DNA from 2 places in the Microbulbifer variabilis genome. Region 1 is predicted to be linked to the other one. Evidence: predicted binding sites of a transcription regulator. Region 1 holds the regulator's gene; the other holds the start of a gene.
The links. Region 1 encodes LexA, which represses DNA repair genes until DNA is damaged. Its sites were predicted from a motif close to ACTGTNTNTANANACAGT; they were not measured.
Positions count from the first base shown of each region.

Region 2: a site for LexA is predicted at 2,896-2,913, ahead of ruvC (crossover junction endodeoxyribonuclease RuvC). Genes of this name have one in related genera too.

Region 1 is NZ_CP092418.1:2,762,575-2,767,204, reverse strand. Features, by position in the region: gene topA (type I DNA topoisomerase) at 1-464, shown strand, start outside; gene MJO52_RS12360 (DUF6586 family protein) at 465-953, shown strand; gene MJO52_RS12355 (hypothetical protein) at 1,057-1,311, shown strand; gene lexA (transcriptional repressor LexA) at 1,398-2,003, opposite strand; gene MJO52_RS12345 (TIGR00730 family Rossman fold protein) at 2,168-2,806, shown strand; gene MJO52_RS12340 (TetR/AcrR family transcriptional regulator) at 3,199-3,831, shown strand; gene nagZ (beta-N-acetylhexosaminidase) at 3,866-4,630, shown strand, end outside.
Region 2 is NZ_CP092418.1:822,156-826,785, reverse strand. Features, by position in the region: gene tolQ (protein TolQ) at 1-168, opposite strand, end outside; gene ybgC (tol-pal system-associated acyl-CoA thioesterase) at 173-577, opposite strand; gene ruvB (Holliday junction branch migration DNA helicase RuvB) at 633-1,655, opposite strand; gene ruvA (Holliday junction branch migration protein RuvA) at 1,680-2,291, opposite strand; gene ruvC (crossover junction endodeoxyribonuclease RuvC) at 2,351-2,878, opposite strand; gene MJO52_RS03755 (YebC/PmpR family DNA-binding transcriptional regulator) at 3,045-3,788, opposite strand; gene aspS (aspartate--tRNA ligase) at 3,894-4,630, opposite strand, start outside.

The sequences.
Region 1 (4,630 bases):
GTAAATACTTTGGTTGTACTAACGAAGCCTGTAAGAACACCCGCAAGCTGTTGAAAAATGGCCAGCCGGCGCCACCCAAAATGGATCCGGTTCCTATGCCGGAGTTGGCTTGCCTGAAGGTTGAGGATCATTACATTCTCCGCGATGGTGCCTCCGGATTATTCCTTGCCGCCAGCCAGTTTCCGAAAAACCGTGAGACCCGTGCCCCGCTGATAAAAGAGCTACTGCCTCACCAGAGTGAGATTGACCCTAAGTACAGCTTCTTGTTCTCGGCCCCCTCACAGGATGATCAGGGGCGCGATACCGTAGTTCGCTTCAGTCGTAAGACCCAAGAGCAGTATGTTCAGTCCGAGGAGGACGGAAAGGCCACGGGTTGGAAGGCTTTTTATCGGGATGGCGCCTGGAAAGTCGAAGCGGCGGCCAAGAAAAAGCCGGCAGCTAAGAAAGCGGCGGCAAAAAAGTAAATGAGTAATCCCTATACCGGCCTAGTCACTTCGGCATTGCGTAAGAGCCAGCTGCTGGCCACAAGTAGTTATGATTCTTCTATTCAGCGAATGGCCCTGGAAGAAGGTGCTTTGTTGCAGCTGTGGAAAGCCTATCAGGCTTTCCTGGCTGAACTGTCACATCAGCTGCAATTGAGTTTTGAACCAGAGTCTGTACAGGTTATTTTAGATAGCCTGCACAGCCAGGGGAGAGCGAGCCTTGAAGTAAGTGAACTGCAGTTATTGCTCTCAGAGCCAGAGAGTTGGCTTAGCGAATTATTACGCGCGTGGAACCAGCTCCTGAGGCTGCCTACATTAGCGGAGGAAAAGGGGCAAGCTGGCAACCTTATTCCGACCCACAATATCGCCGGAACAGTACCAATTGAGCTTTCTTTCGAAGCGCTGCTTAAATGGCACAAAGCTCTCAGTGAGCTGATACTTAGACAGCGTGCCAATCTCGAGGAGTGCTAAGAGGGCTCCGCTACCTTTCTATTCATCTTTTTGCGCCCACTGAAACTTCTAAATTGCCTGTGGTACACTGGGCGCAAACTGATGTGCAGTGAAGGGAAAGCAAATGTCCTCCGAAACTTATGAGATTATCGAGTTGGCCAATGGCGATGTGGCTCTGCGCCGTGCCGGCCATGAGGAGGACCCTCTGGTGAGTATTCGTTTCTCAGCCGAGAGTCTCCAATTTTTGCGAAAGCACAAGGTAGCAGTAGCCCGGGCCATGTTAGAGGCGGGTATAGAAGCTGTGCAAAATCTCGATGACCTGGAGCCAGGTTACTTTGAAGAGGAAGAGTCGATGCCGGTTAACCATACGATTCACTAATCTATGGTAAAGGCGAAAAATTAAGTGGAACAACAGCGGCTAGAAGCCGCTGTTGTTGTTTTTGATTGGCGGTAAATCTTTTAGTCTCATGGAGTTTGGCGAATAACGCCTACGGCTAATCCTTCGATCACAAAGTTCTTATCCCGCATATCTACTTGGATGGTATCAAAGTCTTCGTTTTCAGGTAGGAGTTGTACCGTTGCCTGATTACCTTTGCGGCGGAAGCGTTTAACGGTTACTTCATCATCAATCCGCGCAACCACAATCTGCCCGTTTCTGATTTGCTCGGTCTTCTGTACTGCCAGAAGGTCCCCATCGAGAATGCCGGCATTTCGCATACTCATGCCGTGTACCCGCAATAAATAATCTGCCGGTGGGTGGAAGAAACTGGCGGGCAGGTCGCAATAATCCTCAATATGCTCGGCTGCCAGAATAGGGTTGCCTGCGGCGACACGCCCCACGATGGGAAGTCCCGATTGGTGGTCGGGAATTCGAATACCTCGGGAGGCACCGGCAACCATCTCAATGGCTCCTTTTCGTGCCAGTGCTTTGAGGTGTTCCTCTGCAGCGTTGGGCGAGCGAAAGCCCAGCTCTTGGGCGATTTCTGCGCGGGTGGGAGGGTAACCTGTGTCGTCCAGGTAGGCTTTTATCAGCTCTAATACTTGAGTCTGGCGTGCGGTGAGATTGGTCATAGATTTACCTAGCGTTTCTGTATTTTTATACAGTTGCTGGGATTATATACAGATTTAAGGATCTCGCAAACTGAGCACCTGCCTGCAGTCCAGCTGCTACATTGTTTAAGAAAACAAGGAATGAAACGAATAGTTGAAAGAACTGACAGCAAGGGAGAATAATAATGCTTGATGCGAAAATGGCTGAAGCCTGGAGAGTTCTGCGCATTCAATCTGAGTTGGTTGATGGAATTGAGCGTTTGGTTGCGCTTAACGGGGCGGTAACAGTTTTTGGCGGTGCGCGTTTCACTGAAGATAGCCAGGAGTATCAGCAAGGGGTGAAGCTTGGGGAGCTTTTAGCAGCAGAGGGGATACCTGTGATGACCGGTGGCGGGCCGGGTCTGATGGAGGCGTGTAATCGTGGGGCTTTTGAGCAGCCTGGTACTTCAATCGGATTAAATATCGAGCTGCCTTTTGAGCAGGCAGCCAATCCTTACCAAGATATCAGTTTGAATTTTCGCTATTTCTTTGTGCGTAAATTTATGTTTGTGAAGCATGCCGTGGGCTTTGTGGGTTTACCCGGGGGCTACGGCACGCTGGACGAATTATTTGAGGCGCTGACATTAGTACAAACTCAAAAAGTACGGCGATTCCCAATAGTTTTGGTGGGCAAGCGTTATTGGGGAGGGCTGTACGATTGGCTGGTAGATACGGTATTGGAACGGAATTGTATCGACTCTGCTGACCTAGACCTGTTTCATGTGGTGGATGCAGTAGAAGAGGCTGCAGATTTGATTATGAAATATATGCGAGCCAGGGATTAAAGAGTTTTCGAGATATCTAGGTTACTTTCTTTATTAATTAACAATCGGATAGGGCGAGGAGTAGGGGAGGCAGAAAAAACAGGAATACAGGAAGTAGAGACCAAATACAAAGCCTACGGCTGTGCCTCGTCCCTAAATAGTAGTTAGCACCTCTATCTTTCTTCCCGCGCAGTGGAATGCACTAAGGCCTATGGGAAGGGTAGTGGTCAGTCGCTTCGGTAATTACATCTTATCCTGCCAACTTACCAAACCAATTTCGCCTATGGGGATTCGCCAGGTCGGACTTCCCCCTACAACCGTTCTTTCTGTATGTGCAATAAGCCGCCAGCGAGCTGGGAGTGTGCTACTCTGGCCGAAATTAAACAGCTGTTTTAAATGGTGGTTTGATATCTATGAGTCAGATGGATACCGTTAACCGCATCTTGGATGCTGCCGAAGCGCTCTTTGCCGAGCGCGGCTTTACCGAGACATCCCTTAGGACTATTACGAGTACTGCCGGAGTCAATCTGGCGGCGGTCAATTACCACTTTGGTTCTAAGAAAGAGTTGATCCAGGCGGTCTTTGAGCGTTTCCTAACACCATTTACCGATGCGCTGGAAGCAGAGTTGGATCGACGCATAGCTTCTGGCCAGCCACTTAAGGTTGAAGGGTTGTTGGAGAGCCTATACCGAGTTGGGTTGGGCAGTCTGGGCCAACTTGGGCTGGATGCTCAGCGCTTTATGCGCCTGCTGGGACTGGCTTATACACAGTTTCAGGGGCACTTACGCCGTTTTATAGTGTCTCGTTACGGTGATAGTTACCGACGCTTCGCAGGCCTATTGGCCGAGGCCTTACCGGGGGTTGATCCCGTGACTTTCTACTGGCGCCTGTATTTTATGTTAGGGGCCACTATTTTCACCTTGTCGAGCTACGATGCCATAGAGGCTATCCTGAGAGAGGATTTTGGTGCTCAGAGCAGCCTGCCGGAAACTTTGGAGCGCCTTGTGCCGGCCGCTTCGGCAATGCTAAAGGTGGAGTCCGGTTAAACTGCGCAGCTGGTGAATCTTAGAGGAACTGAATATGCCTGCATCACTCGGACCGGTGATGATCGATATCGAAGGGCAGAAGCTCACTGATGAGGATTGTGAGCTTTTGCGCCACCCGCTCGTGGGTGGTTTGATTTTCTTTGCGCGCAATTATCGCGATCGCGATCAGATTCAAGCTCTGATTGCCGATATTCGATCTGTGCGCCCAGAGATACTGCTGGCTGTTGATCAGGAGGGTGGGCGAGTACAGCGTTTTCGAGAGGGGTTCACGCGTTTGCCTTCCATGCAAAAGCTGTCCGCCCAGGCTTCAGCAGTACAGTTGCAGGATGTGGGTTGGTTGCTCGCCTCTGAGTTATTGGCTGTAGGGATGGATTTCAGTTTCGCCCCTGTATTGGATGCCGATGACAGCCACAGCCGAGTTATTGGAGATCGCAGTTTTTGTCCCGACCCCCATCACCTGACGGCTATTGCAAGGCCATTTATTCAAGGGATGCGTGAGGCCGGTATGGCTACAACCGGCAAGCACTTTCCAGGACACGGGCACGTGCTTGAAGACAGCCATGTGGAGCTTCCTCAAGATGAGCGCTCCCTGGAGCAGGTGCTGGCCAGCGATGCCTTGCCCTTTATTGACTGCATAGGGGCCGATGAACTGGATGCGGTGATGCCCGCTCACATTCGCTTCGTCAATATAGACAGCCAGCCGGTGGGTTTCTCCCGTTACTGGCTACAGGATATTTTGCGAGGACGGCTGGGTTTTCATGGGGTTATCTTCAGTGATGATCTGTCCATGGAGGGGGCG
Region 2 (4,630 bases), 1.9 Mb from region 1:
TTCAAAATTATTGAGCGCGCGTTTGGCCTGGGATAAGTAGAGCCCGCGCTGGATAATCATGACCCAGGACACCACAGAAGCCAGTAACAGCAGCAACATGACGAGCTGTACCAACAGGCTGGCGTTCTGAATTAGCCCCCAAAGAGAAAGTTGTTCACCGGCGTTCATCTTCTTAAATAACTGCCTTTAATGCTGAATAAATAGGTTCCGGCAGGGCACAGGGCCTGCGGCTGTCGTCAGCGACACAGGCCACTTTGACCACGCCTTCGCAAATTAGCTCATCGCCGCGCCAAATTTTTTGCTCAAAAGTCACTGCGGCACGCCCCAGTTTGCCAATCGCCGCCGTGGCGCGCAACGCATCATCGAGCCTGGCGGAACGACGGTACTGGACCTCGGCGGAATGTACCACCAACAGTACACCTTCCTGCGGCATCGCCGGCTTATCATACCCGAGGGAGCGCAGCAGTTCTGTGCGCGCGCGCTCCATATACTTCAAATAATTCACGTAATACACGATGCCGGCCGCATCGGTATCTTCGATATAAACCCTTACAGGAATACCGAACGCTTCCTTCATTGAATTTCCCTCACTTCCACAGCCACCCAACCCAAAAGTACCAGGTGCTGAATCATCAACTGACCTTATCCGGCTTAGGCAGGCCAAAATGTTCATAGGCGAGCCCGGTAACTACTCGCCCACGGGGTGTCCGGGCAATATAGCCCTGCTGGATCAGGTAGGGCTCCAATACATCTTCCAGAGTATCCCGCTCTTCGCTCACAGCAGCGGCGAGACTGTCCACCCCCACTGGACCACCATCAAATTTCTCGATCATCGCCAACAGCATACGTCGATCCAGAGAGTCAAAGCCTTTTGCATCCACATTGAGCATATTCAAAGCGGCATCGGCGATATCAGCATCCACCGCACCATCGCCCTTAACATCTGCGTAATCGCGCACACGGCGCAGCAGGCGATTGGCAATCCTCGGGGTACCGCGGGCGCGACGCGCCACTTGTAAGGCTCCGCCTTCATCCATCTCAACCCCCATCAACCTAGCGGAGCGACGCACGATACTGGTGAGGTCTTGCACGTTGTAGAATTCCAGCCGCTGCACTATGCCGAATCGATCGCGCAGGGGCGAGGTGAGCAGGCCCGCTCTGGTAGTGGCCCCCACCAGAGTAAAGGGTGGCAGATCCAACTTGATTGAACGCGCCGCCGGCCCCTCGCCGATCATAATATCCAGCTGGTAATCCTCCATGGCCGGATACAGTACCTCTTCTACATGGGGGCTGAGCCTGTGAATCTCATCGATAAACAGCACGTCGCCCGGCTCCAGATTTGTCATCAGCGCAGCCAGATCACCGGCCTTTTCCAATACTGGCCCCGAGGTGGTCTTGATCGCCACCCCCATTTCTGCAGCAATAATATTGGCCAGGGTGGTTTTACCCAGGCCTGGAGGACCGAATACCAAGGTGTGATCCAAGGCCTCTTTGCGCAGTTTGGCCGCCTGAATAAAGATCTCCATCTGCTCGCGCACCACTGGCTGACCCACATAGTCGGCCAGCGCTTTGGGGCGCACAGCGCGGTCGTACTGCTCTTCCTGCCCAGAGGGCCCCGCTGGTTCGGGGGCTACTAAACGATCGGCTTCAATCATCGCAATAACTCCAAGCCTCCCGGTTTAGGCGGGTGCCATGCCCTTTAGGGCCAGGCGGATAAGGGTGGCACTGTCGGCTTCCGGCTGCTCCTTGCTCGCGCGGGCCACCATTTTGCTGGCCTCAGTGGGCTTGTAACCCAGGGCCACCAGGGCGCTCTCCGCCTCGCCGGTATGATCTACCTTGGGTGCTGTGGCTGCCGCCATCAATGGAATATCGTTGGAATCACCGAAATCCGGGGTCAACTTATCGCGCAGCTCTACAATCAAACGCTCGGCCGTCTTCTTGCCAACGCCTGGTACCTTTACCAGTGCCGCAACATTATCCTCAGCCACACAGCGTGCCAAAGCCGCACCATCGAGACCGGATAAAATCGCCAGGGCCATCTTGGGGCCCACACCACTGACCTTAATCAGGGTCCTGAACAGTTTGCGATCGGCGTCGCGGATAAAGCCGTAGAGTTGCTGGGCCGTTTCGGAAACCGCCAAGTGCGTGTGTACTTGAACCGGCTGTCCCAGGGCGGGCAATTCAAAAATTGTGGTCATAGGCGCGAGTACTTCGTAGCCCACCCCTTGCACATCAATCAGTAACAAAGGGGGCTGTACCGCGGCCAGATTGCCACTCAGTCTTCCAATCATGTGTTGTTCCAGGTTTATCTATCGCTGCCCACAATAAGGGCCAAGTTCTGCAGAGTTTTCTAAACGCTGAGGCGACCGCGGCGAAAGCGGCTGCGCGCTCCGCCGGCGGTAAATAGTAGGGTCTGCTCCGTGTGCATATGGCAGAGAGCCACGGCGAGTGCATCGGCGGCGTCCTCCTGGGGAGTCCCCGGTAGTGACAGCAAAGTTTTGACCATGTGCTGCACCTGCAGCTTATCGGCTGCACCACTGCCCACCACCGCCTGCTTGACCTTGCGCGCCTCATACTCAGCCACAGCGAGACCACTATTGGCCCCGGCCACTATGGCTGCACCGCGCGCCTGGCCCAGTTTCAGGGCTGAGCCCGCACTCTTAGACATAAATACATTTTCAATTGCCATCTGCGCCGGTTGGTATTGCTGAGCGATCTGAGAAACCGCGTCGAAAATCAGCTTTAGGCGCTCAGGTAGGGGGCCTTCGGGAATACGAATTACCCCACTGGCCACATAGCGGGCCTTACCCCGTTCTACATCGATAATTCCATAGCCGGTTTTACGCGAGCCGGGGTCAATACCCAGGATTCGGGTCAAGAGGTGTTCCCCAAATATCTGTATGTTTATATAGTGGCGGGAGTGTCCCAAGGTGGGAGCGAGGCGTCAAGGGAGATCGCAGACAGCATAGAAAAAGTGGCTATCTGCTGAAGCGATATGAGGGTAAACCGGAGCAAACACCGTCCGCCCCGGTCTGAACTGGGACTCAGCCCAGCTCTTCCATCACCTCTGCGGGAATATCCGCGTTGGTGTAAACATTTTGCACATCGTCGAGATCTTCCAGCATCTCGATCAGGGCCAACACCTTCTCTGCCCCCTCTTTATCCAACGGGATAGTGGTGGACGGAATCATGGCGATTTCGGCGCTGTCCGGCGTGAAGCCTGCAGCTACCAACGCATCTTTCACCGTGAGGTAATCCTGGAATTCGGTGGTCACCTCAACGCTGCCATCATCGTTGGTTTCGATATCCTCAGCACCCGCTTCCAGGGCCGCTTCCATCAGCGCGTCTTCATCCACGCCAATATCGTAAAACATCTGGCCTTTGCGGGTGAACAGATAACTTACGGAGCCATCGGTACCCAGGTTGCCGCCGCGCTTGGAGAAAGCGTGGCGAACCTCGGCCACTGTACGGTTGCGGTTGTCGGTCAGACACTCCACCAGTACTGCGACACCGCCGACACCGTAACCTTCATAAACCACAGCTTCATAGTTATCACCCTCCGCATTGCCGGCGCCGCGGGCAATGGCTTTATCGATGGTGTCGCGCTTCATGTTCGCGCCCAGAGCCTTGTCGATAGTCGCGCGCAATGTCGGGTTATCGTCCGGGTTGGGGCCCGCCTTGGCAGCTACGGTCAGCTCACGAATGATCTTGGTAAAGATCTTACCGCGCTTGGCATCCTGAGCCGCTTTACGGTGCTTGATATTGGCCCATTTACTATGTCCGGCCATGTTCCGTCTCTCTTCAATCTGTGCGAGGGATGGGCCAATAAGCGAAGCGAAATGCCCATCACCACGATTTGACAGGCCCGCTTCGCCCGGCCCGTCGGGGGAAAATCAGCTGATTTTTTCTTCTTTCTGGCGCAGGCGGATATTCAGCTCGCGCAACTGCTTGGCATCCACCGTGCCCGGAGCATCCGTCATGACACAGGCGGCACTCTGGGTTTTGGGGAAGGCAATCACATCGCGAATAGAATCGCTGCCAGTCATCAACATTACCAAGCGGTCCAAACCAAAGGCCAGGCCTCCATGGGGCGGCGCACCATACTTGAGAGCATCCAGCAGGAAGCCAAATTTCTCGCGCTGCTCTTCTTCATCGATACCGAGAATACGGAATACCGCCTGCTGCATGGCCTGGTCGTGGATACGCACAGAACCGCCACCCAGCTCGGTACCATTCAGCACCATATCGTAGGCGCGCGACAGCGCCCCCAGTGGGTTCTGCTCTAACTCTTCGGGGCTACAGGAAGGGGCAGTAAACGGATGGTGCAACGCGGTGAGGCTGCCGTCTTCATTTTCCTCGAACATCGGGAAGGCCACTACCCACAGGGGCGCCCACTCACTGGTGTACAGATTGAGGTCTTCACCCAACTTGCAGCGCAGCGCACCCAGCGCTTCGGAGACCACTTTGGCGGTATCCGCGCCGAAGAAAATAATATCGCCGCTCTCAGCCTCAAGCCGATCCAGAATGGCAGCACGAGTCTCAATGGGCAGGAATTTCACGATCGGCGACTGCAGGCCATTCTCCAGGTCGGAGCGGTCGTTCACCTTCACATAGGCCAGACCCTTGGCAC